3 regions of the Tissierella pigra genome follow, and region 1 is predicted to be linked to each of the others. Evidence: a T-box and tRNA genes for the amino acid it is inferred to sense, from the RefSeq annotation. Region 1 holds a T-box; the other regions hold tRNA genes.
What was found. A T-box is a leader RNA that pairs with one kind of tRNA and senses whether it is charged. The one in region 1 lies ahead of leuS (leucine--tRNA ligase), so its partner is inferred to be a tRNA-Leu.

Region 1 (3,262 bases):
AATCAGGGGTAGCAAGAGAGGCTCTAGAAATGGGAGGTATAAGGGGAGATGAAATAGCAGCTATAGGTATTACTAACCAAAGGGAGACTACTATAGTTTGGAATAAGAACACAGGTAAGCCTATTTATAATGGGATAGTATGGCAGTGTAGACGAACGGCAGATATATGTAGTGAACTTCGAGAAATGGGATTAGAAGAATATATTAGAGAGAATACTGGCTTAATCATTGACGCATATTTTTCTGCCACTAAAATTAAATGGATATTAGATAATGTAAAGGGGGCTAGAAACTTAGCAGAAGAAGGAGAGCTTTTATTTGGAACTGTGGACACTTGGATTATCTGGAATTTAACTAGAGGAAAAGTTCATGTAACTGATTACTCCAACGCATCTAGAACTATGTTATATAATATAAAAGAATTGAAGTGGGACGAAAAATTAATAGAAGTACTAGATATACCAAAATCTATGCTACCAGAAGTGAAACCTTCATCTGAGATATATGGTTATACAGAGGAGTATATATTTGATGGCATTAAAATACCCATAGCTGGTATTGCTGGAGATCAACAGGCAGCACTTTTTGGTCAGAACTGTTTTGAACCTGGCATGGCTAAAAATACTTATGGAACAGGATGTTTTTTACTAATGAATACAGGGGAAAACATGGTGCTATCCAAAAAGGGATTATTGACTACAATAGCCTGGGGGATAGATGGTAAAATAGAATATGCTTTAGAGGGAAGTATATTTGTGGCAGGAGCTTCTATTCAATGGCTAAGGGATGAGCTAAAACTCATTAGGTCAGCAGAAGAATCTGAATACTACGCAGCAAAAGTTGAAGATACAAATGGAGTATATGTAGTGCCTGCCTTTGTAGGTATAGGTGCACCATATTGGGATATGTACGCAAGAGGAGCAATATTAGGTCTTACTAGGGGAGCTAAATCCGAGCATATAATTAGAGCAACCTTAGAATCTATAGCCTATCAAACTAGAGATGTATTAGAAGCCATGGAAGAAGATTCAAATATTAAACTTCAATCACTTAAGGTAGATGGTGGAGCTGTAGGAAACGATTTTTTAATGCAGTTTCAAGCAGATATATTATCTTCCATAGTTGAAAGACCTAGAATCATAGAAACTACTGCTTTGGGAGTGGCTTATTTAGCTGGTCTTGCAGTAGGATTTTGGAAAGATAAAGAAGAAGTTTTAGACAATTGGCAAATAGATAGAAAGTTTGTTCCTAATATGGATACTGAAAAAATAAATAAATTATATAAAGGATGGAAAAAGGCAGTAGAAAGATCTTTTGCTTGGGAAGAATGATATAATTATAATATTTTAAAATAGTCTTGATTTTATTGGATTTCTCTGCTAGAATATAGCTTAAATCAATAAATACTGTGAATGGAAGTAGTAGGTCTTATATCAATTATAGAGAGCTGTCGGTTGGTGAAAGACAGTATTGATAAAGACTGAACTCGTCCAGGAGTTACTATGATGAAATTAGTCATAGTCGGTTAAATGCCGTTATATTTTGAGTGGATAGAAATATCAATAAGAGTGGTACCGCGGAATTTGCCTTTCGTCTCTATTTAGAGATGGAGGGCTTTTTTATGACCTAACACAGCGAACGACAGTGAGCTGATGTAGGTCAAACGTAACGAGAACCAAATCTATACGAGTGTAATTAGGAAATTAATTGTCGATTAAATAAGAGGAGGATAATTATGAGAGAATATAGACCAAATGAAATTGAAAAAAAGTGGCATGATATTTGGGATGAAAGACAACCCTTTAAGGCATCTAATGAAAGTAATAAACCGAAGTTTTATGCTTTAGTAGAATTCCCTTATCCATCAGGAGAAGGGCTGCATGTAGGTCACCCAAGACCATATACTGCATTAGACATTGTGTCTAGAAAGAGAAGACTTGAAGGATATAATGTATTATATCCAATGGGATGGGATGCCTTTGGATTACCAACAGAGAACTATGCAATTAAACATAAAATCCATCCAGAAACAGTTACAGAAAGAAACGTAGCAAGATTTAAATCACAGTTAAAATCCATAGGATTTTCCTTTGATTGGGCAAGGGAAATAAATACTACAGATCCACATTATTATAAATGGACTCAATGGATATTCCTAAAACTATATGAAAAAGGATTGGCATATAAACAAGAAATGCCTATTAACTGGTGTCCATCTTGTAAAGTAGGCTTAGCAAACGAAGAAGTTATTCAAGGAACCTGCGAAAGATGTAGTGGAGAAGTAGTTAGAAAAGTTAAAAACCAATGGATGCTAAAAATAACAGAATATGCAGATAGACTAATTAGTGATTTAGATAAGGTGGATTATATTGAGAGAGTAAAGGCTCAGCAAACTAACTGGATTGGTAAATCTGAGGGAGCAGAGGTAGACTTTCAAATTGCAGGAAAAGAAGATAAGCTAAGAGTATTTACTACAAGACCAGATACATTATTTGGTTCAACATATATGGTTATTGCAGCAGAGCATCCTTTAATAGAAAAATATAAGGAAGAAATAACAAACTTAGATGAAATTCATGAATATCAACATGAAGTAGGTAAGAAATCTGATTTTGAAAGAACAGAATTATCTAAAGATAAAACAGGTATAGAAATAAAAGGATTAACAGCTATTAATCCTGCTACTGGAGGAGAAATTCCTATTTGGATTTCTGACTATGTTTTAATGAGTTATGGTACAGGAGCAATAATGGCAGTACCGGGACATGATACTCGTGACTGGGAATTTGCTAAGAAATTTAACCTTCCTATAATTGAAGTAATCAAAGGTGGAGATGTAGAAAAAGAAGCCTTTACAGATACAGAAGAAGGTATAGCTATAAATTCTGATTTCATCAATGGAATGGAAGTAAAAGAGGCTAAGGAATATATGATTAAATGGCTAGAAGACAAGAATCTTGGTACTAGAAAAGTAAACTTTAAGTTAAGAGACTGGGTATTTTCTAGACAAAGATATTGGGGAGAACCAATTCCTCTAATACACTGTGATGAATGTGGATGGGTCCCAGTACCAGAAAAAGAACTGCCAGTTATGTTACCAGATGTAGAAAACTATGAACCAGCGGATAATGGTGAATCACCATTGGCAAATATTACAGATTGGGTAGAAACTACTTGTCCAAAATGTGGTAGAAAAGGAAAAAGAGAAACAGATACAATGCCTCAATGGGCAGGCTCTTCTTGGTACTTCCTAAGATATATC
Region 2 (3,262 bases), 560 kb from region 1:
CGGACCTACCGGTTATGAGCCGGGCGCTCTAACCGACTGAGCTAAAGGCCCCTACCATACTTGGCGGAGAAGGAGGGATTTGAACCCTCGCGCCCCGTGAAGGACCTACTCCCTTAGCAGGGGAGCCTCTTCAGCCACTTGAGTACTTCTCCATAGTATTATGGAACTAAATTTATTTATTTGGCGGAGAGGGTGGGATTCGAACCCACGTGGGCTTGCACCCTAACGGTTTTCAAGACCGCCCCGTTATGACCGCTTCGGTACCTCTCCATATGGTGATCCATCCGCGACTCGAACGCGGGACACCCTGATTAAAAGTCAGGTGCTCTACCGACTGAGCTAATGGATCATATATAATTGTTATTTATTTCAATGGCTGGGGTGACAGGACTCGAACCTGTGGAATGCTAGAGTCAAAGTCTAGTGCCTTACCGACTTGGCTACACCCCATCATTTGGCGCGCCTAGGAGGATTCGAACCCCCGGCACACGGATTAGAAGTCCGTTGCTCTATCCTACTGAGCTATAGGCGCAAATTTATTTTTTTAGATTTATAACAAATCTATGGAGCGGGTGAAGGGAATCGAACCCTCGCAACCAGCTTGGAAGGCTGGGGCTCTACCACTGAGCTACACCCGCGTATTAAATTATAATGGTGGAGGAGACTGGATTCGAACCAGTGAAAGCTTAGCTAACGGATTTACAGTCCGTCCCCTTTAGCCACTTGGGTACTCCTCCTCATTGTGGAGCTGGCGAGAGGAATTGAACCCCCAACCTACTGATTACAAGTCAGTTGCTCTGCCGATTGAGCTACGCCAGCATTTGTTAAATTTGCTTCTTGTATTAAAGTTGTAATGGCGACCTGGAAGGGACTCGAACCCTCGACCTCCAGCGTGACAGGCTGGCATTCTAACCAACTGAACTACCAGGCCATTTATGGTGGGCACAACAGGGCTCGAACCTGTGACCCCCTGCTTGTAAGGCAGGTGCTCTCCCAACTGAGCTATGCGCCCATAAATGGTGACCCCACCGGGATTCGAACCCGGGTTACCGCCGTGAAAGGGCGATGTCTTAACCGCTTGACCATGGGGCCTTATTTATTTTTTTGGTAGCGGCGAACGGATTTGAACCGCTGACACTGCGGGTATGAACCGCATGCTCTAGCCAACTGAGCTACGCCGCCAAATTTTTTTAGTGTTTGTACATTGACTTCTTTAAAAATTATGGTTGCGGGAGCCGGATTTGAACCGACGACCTCCGGGTTATGAGCCCGACGAGCTGCCAGACTGCTCCATCCCGCGGCATTATATTAATATACTACTTCCCTATACACATTATATATGTATCGTTTTACACCCTTAACTCTTTTATAATTCAGAATTAATTGGTGCCGGAGACCGGAATCGAACCGGTACGATCGGTGAGGATCGCAGGATTTTAAGTCCTGTGCGTCTGCCTGTTCCGCCACTCCGGCGTTTTTTATGTTTCTAATGGCTCTTGGGGTGGGACTCGAACCCACAACCTACCGGTTAACAGCCGGTTGCTCCGCCATTGAGCTACCCAAGATCAGCCTGGCAACTTCCTACTCTCCCAGGTCGTTTCCAACCAAGTACCATCGGCGTTAAGATGCTTAACTTCTGTGTTCGGTATGGGTACAGGTGTGTCCATCTTGCTATCGTCACCAGACGAAAACTATTAAATGCAATATACACAGTTTCGTAACTCAAATCTATTAGATTTGGTACTCATTGCGTTTGACCTACATCAACTCAACAAAGTTTCATTGTGTTAGGTCATAAGGTCAAGTCCTCGACTTATTAGTATCTCTTAGCTTAAAGTATTACTACTCTTACACCTGAGACCTATCTACCAAGTGGTCTTCTTGGAGTCTTATCTTTAAAAGTGGGAAATCTTATCTTGAGGGGGGCTTCGTGCTTAGATGCCTTCAGCACTTATCCCTTCCAGACTTAGCTACTCAGCCGTGCCATTGGCATGACAACTGATACACCAGCGGTCTGTCCATCCCGGTCCTCTCGTACTAAGGACAGCTCCTCTCAAATTTCCTACGCCCACGACGGATAGGGACCGAACTGTCTCACGACGTTCTGAACCCAGCTCGCGTGCCTCTTTAATGGGCGAACAGCCCAACCCTTGGGACCTACTCCAGCCCCAGGATGAGACGAGCCGACATCGAGGTGCCAAACCTCCCCGTCGATGTGGACTCTTGGGGGAGATAAGCCTGTTATCCCCGGGGTAGCTTTTATCCGTTGAGCGATGGCCCTTCCACTCGGAACCACCGGATCACTAAGTCCAACTTTCGTTTCTGCTCCACTTGTTGGTGTCACAGTTAAGCTCCCTTTTGCCTTTACACTCTTCGCACGATTTCCGACCGTGCTGAGGGAACCTTTGAGCGCCTCCGTTACTCTTTAGGAGGCGACCGCCCCAGTCAAACTGCCCAACTGACAGTGTCCCTATACCAGATCATGGTACCAGGTTAGAATTTCAGCATTACAAGAGTGGTATCCCAAGGTTGACTCCACCAAAGCTGGCGCCCTGGCTTCAAAGCCTCCCACCTATCCTGTACATGCAATGCCAAAATCCAATGTCAGCCTGCAGTAAAGCTCCACGGGGTCTTTCCGTCCTGTCGCGGGTAATACGCATCTTCACGTATACTACAATTTCACCGGATCCATTGTTGAGACAGTGCCCAAATCGTTACACCTTTCGTGCGGGTCGGAACTTACCCGACAAGGAATTTCGCTACCTTAGGACCGTTATAGTTACGGCCGCCGTTTACTGGGGCTTAAGTTCTAAGCTTCGGTTTCCCTAACTCTTCCCCTTAACCTTCCAGCACCGGGCAGGTGTCAGCACCTATACTTCGTCTTTCGACTTAGCAGATACTTGTGTTTTTGGTAAACAGTCGCTTGGGCCTATTCACTGCGGCCAGGTTTCCCTGGCACCCCTTCTCCCTAAGTTACGGGGCTATTTTGCCGAGTTCCTTAACAATGGTTCTTCCGCTCGTCTTAGGATTCTCTCCTCGCCTACCTGTGTCGGTTTGCGGTACGGGTAGTTACTTACTCGATAGAAGCTTTTCTTGGCAGTGTGGAGTCAGCTACTTCTCTACTTGTTTTTCGATCCCCATCACTTCTCAGGATTGTTGAAACGGATTTGCCTATCTCAACTCCCTAAAAGCTTGGACGTGCTCAACCAACGGCACGCTTAGCTTATCCTCCTGCGTCACTCCATCTCTCAAACGCTTGTAA
Region 3 (3,262 bases), 350 kb from region 1:
TGTCATCTGTGATAAAAACCCTTCTATCACTAAATAATTTGGATTATTGTGATAGAAGGGTTATGTAGCTCAGCTTTTTTAGAATCAAATATTCAGTAAGAGAGTAAGCTAAACCACTTTGTTAAGCTTAGCAAGCACAACACCATTGATTACCAATTCCCACCATTGGCCCCATACTTGAGTCATTCTTAGCTTCATTTTGTAAATCCCAACTAGTTTCAATAATCGGCTTCATTTTCATTATATTTTCACCTCCCTAGTATTAAATAACGTTTCACCTTTTTGCGTTATACTATGGTGTATATATAAATTATATTAGAAGGTTTATTAAAAGTCAAGGTAATTTTTCAAATATTATAAATATTACAAATCTTGCGAATCTTTTACAAATATCTACAATCTTTTACAAATTTATTAAATGACTCTTTATACTTTATATTAATCAGGTATTTATAATGTCCTTTGCACTGGAATAAAACTAGATGTTTATAAAAAAGAGATCAGAATTTAAAAAAGATCTTGCTGAATTGAACAAGATCTGCATTGAAGAAAATTTAAAATTAAAAAAGTTATATCAGTTATAGAAATACAGAAAACAAAAAAACGAATGATGTACAATTTGGCTAAATCTTCTTTGTACACAATTCGCTTTTATTAAGATATTAAAACTCCAACGTTTTGGCGTACCCTGAGGGAGTCGAACCCCCGACCTTCTGGTTCGTAGCCAGACACTCTATCCAGCTGAGCTAAGGGTACAAATAAATATAAATGGAGCGGGTGAAGGGAATCGAACCCTCGCAACCAGCTTGGAAGGCTGGGGCTCTACCACTGAGCTACACCCGCATAACAAATAAATACTTATGGAGCGGAAGACGAGATTCGAACTCGCGACCCTCGCCTTGGCAAGGCGATGCTCTACCACTGAGCCACTTCCGCATAATCAAATTTTACACTTACTGATATTAATTCAACTAAATCAATTATAATGGTGGAGGAGACTGGATTCGAACCAGTGAAAGCTTAGCTAACGGATTTACAGTCCGTCCCCTTTAGCCACTTGGGTACTCCTCCTAATTTAAAACAGAGCCCTAAGGACTACCATATTTTCAAAGCAATTTATAAAAATAACTTTATTTGGAGCTGGCGAGAGGAATTGAACCCCCAACCTACTGATTACAAGTCAGTTGCTCTGCCGATTGAGCTACGCCAGCATAATGGCGACCTGGAAGGGACTCGAACCCTCGACCTCCAGCGTGACAGGCTGGCATTCTAACCAACTGAACTACCAGGCCAAACATTTCGCAGTTTCGCATCACAATTCTATTCACTCGCTACGCTCATGTAGATTTGGAGCTTATTGCGTTTGACCTACATCAGCTCACTATCGTTCACTGTGTCAGGTCATAAATTGTTCATAAATGGTGGGCACAACAGGGCTCGAACCTGTGACCCCCTGCTTGTAAGGCAGGTGCTCTCCCAACTGAGCTATGCGCCCATATTATCGCAGTCTCGCAACTCAAATCTATTTACTCGTACACTCGTATAGATTTGGTGCTCGTTGCGTTTGACCTACTATAACTCACTATCGTTCATTAAGTTAGGTCATAATGGTGACCCCACCGGGATTCGAACCCGGGTTACCGCCGTGAAAGGGCGATGTCTTAACCGCTTGACCATGGGGCCTTATTTATTCTACAATATATTTTTAAAAAAATTTTGGTTGCGGGAGCCGGATTTGAACCGACGACCTCCGGGTTATGAGCCCGACGAGCTGCCAGACTGCTCCATCCCGCGCTATCTAGTTTATCTCTCATTCTCGCAGTTTCGCAACTCAAATCTATTTACTCGTTACACTCATATAGATTTGGTGCTCATTGCGTTTGACCTACATCAATTCACTACGCTTATTGTGTTAGGTCATAATGGTGCCGGAGACCGGAATCGAACCGGTACGATCGGTGAGGATCGCAGGATTTTAAGTCCTGTGCGTCTGCCTGTTCCGCCACTCCGGCGTTTTTTATGTTTCTAATGGCTCTTGGGGTGGGACTCGAACCCACAACCTACCGGTTAACAGCCGGTTGCTCCGCCATTGAGCTACCCAAGAATGCAGTTTCGCAACTCAAATCTATTTACTTGCTATGCTCATATAGATTTGGCGCTCATTGCTTTTGACCTACCTACAACTCGCTAAAGCTCGTTGGGTTAGGTCATAAAGCCTGGCAACTTCCTACTCTCCCAGGTCGTTTCCAACCAAGTACCATCGGCGTTAAGATGCTTAACTTCTGTGTTCGGTATGGGTACAGGTGTGTCCATCTTGCTATCGTCACCAGACGAAAACTATTAAATGCAATATACACAGTTTCGTAACTCAAATCTATTAGATTTGGTACTCATTGCGTTTGACCTACATCAACTCAACAAAGTTTCATTGTGTTAGGTCATTAGGTCAAGTCCTCGACTTATTAGTATCTCTTAGCTTAAAGTATTACTACTCTTACACCTGAGACCTATCTACCAAGTGGTCTTCTTGGAGTCTTATCTTTAAAAGTGGGAAATCTTATCTTGAGGGGGGCTTCGTGCTTAGATGCCTTCAGCACTTATCCCTTCCAGACTTAGCTACTCAGCCGTGCCATTGGCATGACAACTGATACACCAGCGGTCTGTCCATCCCGGTCCTCTCGTACTAAGGACAGCTCCTCTCAAATTTCCTACGCCCACGACGGATAGGGACCGAACTGTCTCACGACGTTCTGAACCCAGCTCGCGTGCCTCTTTAATGGGCGAACAGCCCAACCCTTGGGACCTACTCCAGCCCCAGGATGAGACGAGCCGACATCGAGGTGCCAAACCTCCCCGTCGATGTGGACTCTTGGGGGAGATAAGCCTGTTATCCCCGGGGTAGCTTTTATCCGTTGAGCGATGGCCCTTCCACTCGGAACCACCGGATCACTAAGTCCAACTTTCGTTTCTGCTCCACTTGTTGGTGTCACAGTTAAGCTCCCTTTTGCCTTTACACTCTTCGCACGATTTCCGACCGTGCTGAGGGAACCTTTGAGCGCCTCCGTTACTCTTTAGGAGGCGACCGCCCCAGTCAAACTGCCCAACTGACAGTGTCCCTATACCAGATCATGGTACCAGGTTAGAATTTCAGCATTACAAGAGTGGTATCCCAAGGTTGACTCCACCAAAGCTGGCGCCCTGGCTTCAAAGCCTCCCACCTATCCTGTACATGCAATGCCAAAATCCAATGTCAGCCTGCAGT

Region 2: it has a tRNA-Leu gene. The T-box ahead of leuS (leucine--tRNA ligase) is inferred to sense a tRNA for this amino acid. The anticodon was not compared.
Region 3: it has a tRNA-Leu gene. The T-box ahead of leuS (leucine--tRNA ligase) is inferred to sense a tRNA for this amino acid. The anticodon was not compared.

The regions. Positions count from the first base shown of each region.
Region 1 is NZ_JAHLPJ010000001.1:2,057,683-2,060,944, reverse strand. It holds gene glpK (glycerol kinase GlpK) at 1-1,331, shown strand, start outside; T-box leader at 1,400-1,601, shown strand; gene leuS (leucine--tRNA ligase) at 1,736-3,262, shown strand, end outside.
Region 2 is NZ_JAHLPJ010000001.1:2,620,309-2,623,570, forward strand. It holds tRNA gene KQI41_RS12835 (tRNA-Ile) at 1-51, opposite strand, end outside; tRNA gene KQI41_RS12840 (tRNA-Ser) at 62-152, opposite strand; tRNA gene KQI41_RS12845 (tRNA-Ser) at 182-270, opposite strand; tRNA gene KQI41_RS12850 (tRNA-Lys) at 274-349, opposite strand; tRNA gene KQI41_RS12855 (tRNA-Gln) at 374-450, opposite strand; tRNA gene KQI41_RS12860 (tRNA-Arg) at 456-532, opposite strand; tRNA gene KQI41_RS12865 (tRNA-Gly) at 565-638, opposite strand; tRNA gene KQI41_RS12870 (tRNA-Tyr) at 653-737, opposite strand; tRNA gene KQI41_RS12875 (tRNA-Thr) at 744-819, opposite strand; tRNA gene KQI41_RS12880 (tRNA-Asp) at 855-931, opposite strand; tRNA gene KQI41_RS12885 (tRNA-Val) at 937-1,012, opposite strand; tRNA gene KQI41_RS12890 (tRNA-Glu) at 1,018-1,092, opposite strand; tRNA gene KQI41_RS12895 (tRNA-Met) at 1,106-1,182, opposite strand; tRNA gene KQI41_RS12900 (tRNA-Met) at 1,224-1,300, opposite strand; tRNA gene KQI41_RS12905 (tRNA-Leu) at 1,385-1,473, opposite strand; tRNA gene KQI41_RS12910 (tRNA-Asn) at 1,491-1,565, opposite strand; rRNA gene rrf (5S ribosomal RNA) at 1,569-1,685, opposite strand; rRNA gene KQI41_RS12920 (23S ribosomal RNA) at 1,797-3,262, opposite strand, start outside.
Region 3 is NZ_JAHLPJ010000001.1:1,705,737-1,708,998, reverse strand. It holds tRNA gene KQI41_RS08320 (tRNA-Arg) at 680-756, opposite strand; tRNA gene KQI41_RS08315 (tRNA-Gly) at 770-843, opposite strand; tRNA gene KQI41_RS08310 (tRNA-Gly) at 862-936, opposite strand; tRNA gene KQI41_RS08305 (tRNA-Tyr) at 987-1,071, opposite strand; tRNA gene KQI41_RS08300 (tRNA-Thr) at 1,136-1,211, opposite strand; tRNA gene KQI41_RS08295 (tRNA-Asp) at 1,216-1,292, opposite strand; tRNA gene KQI41_RS08290 (tRNA-Val) at 1,420-1,495, opposite strand; tRNA gene KQI41_RS08285 (tRNA-Glu) at 1,609-1,683, opposite strand; tRNA gene KQI41_RS08280 (tRNA-Met) at 1,718-1,794, opposite strand; tRNA gene KQI41_RS08275 (tRNA-Leu) at 1,924-2,012, opposite strand; tRNA gene KQI41_RS08270 (tRNA-Asn) at 2,030-2,104, opposite strand; rRNA gene rrf (5S ribosomal RNA) at 2,215-2,331, opposite strand; rRNA gene KQI41_RS08260 (23S ribosomal RNA) at 2,443-3,262, opposite strand, start outside.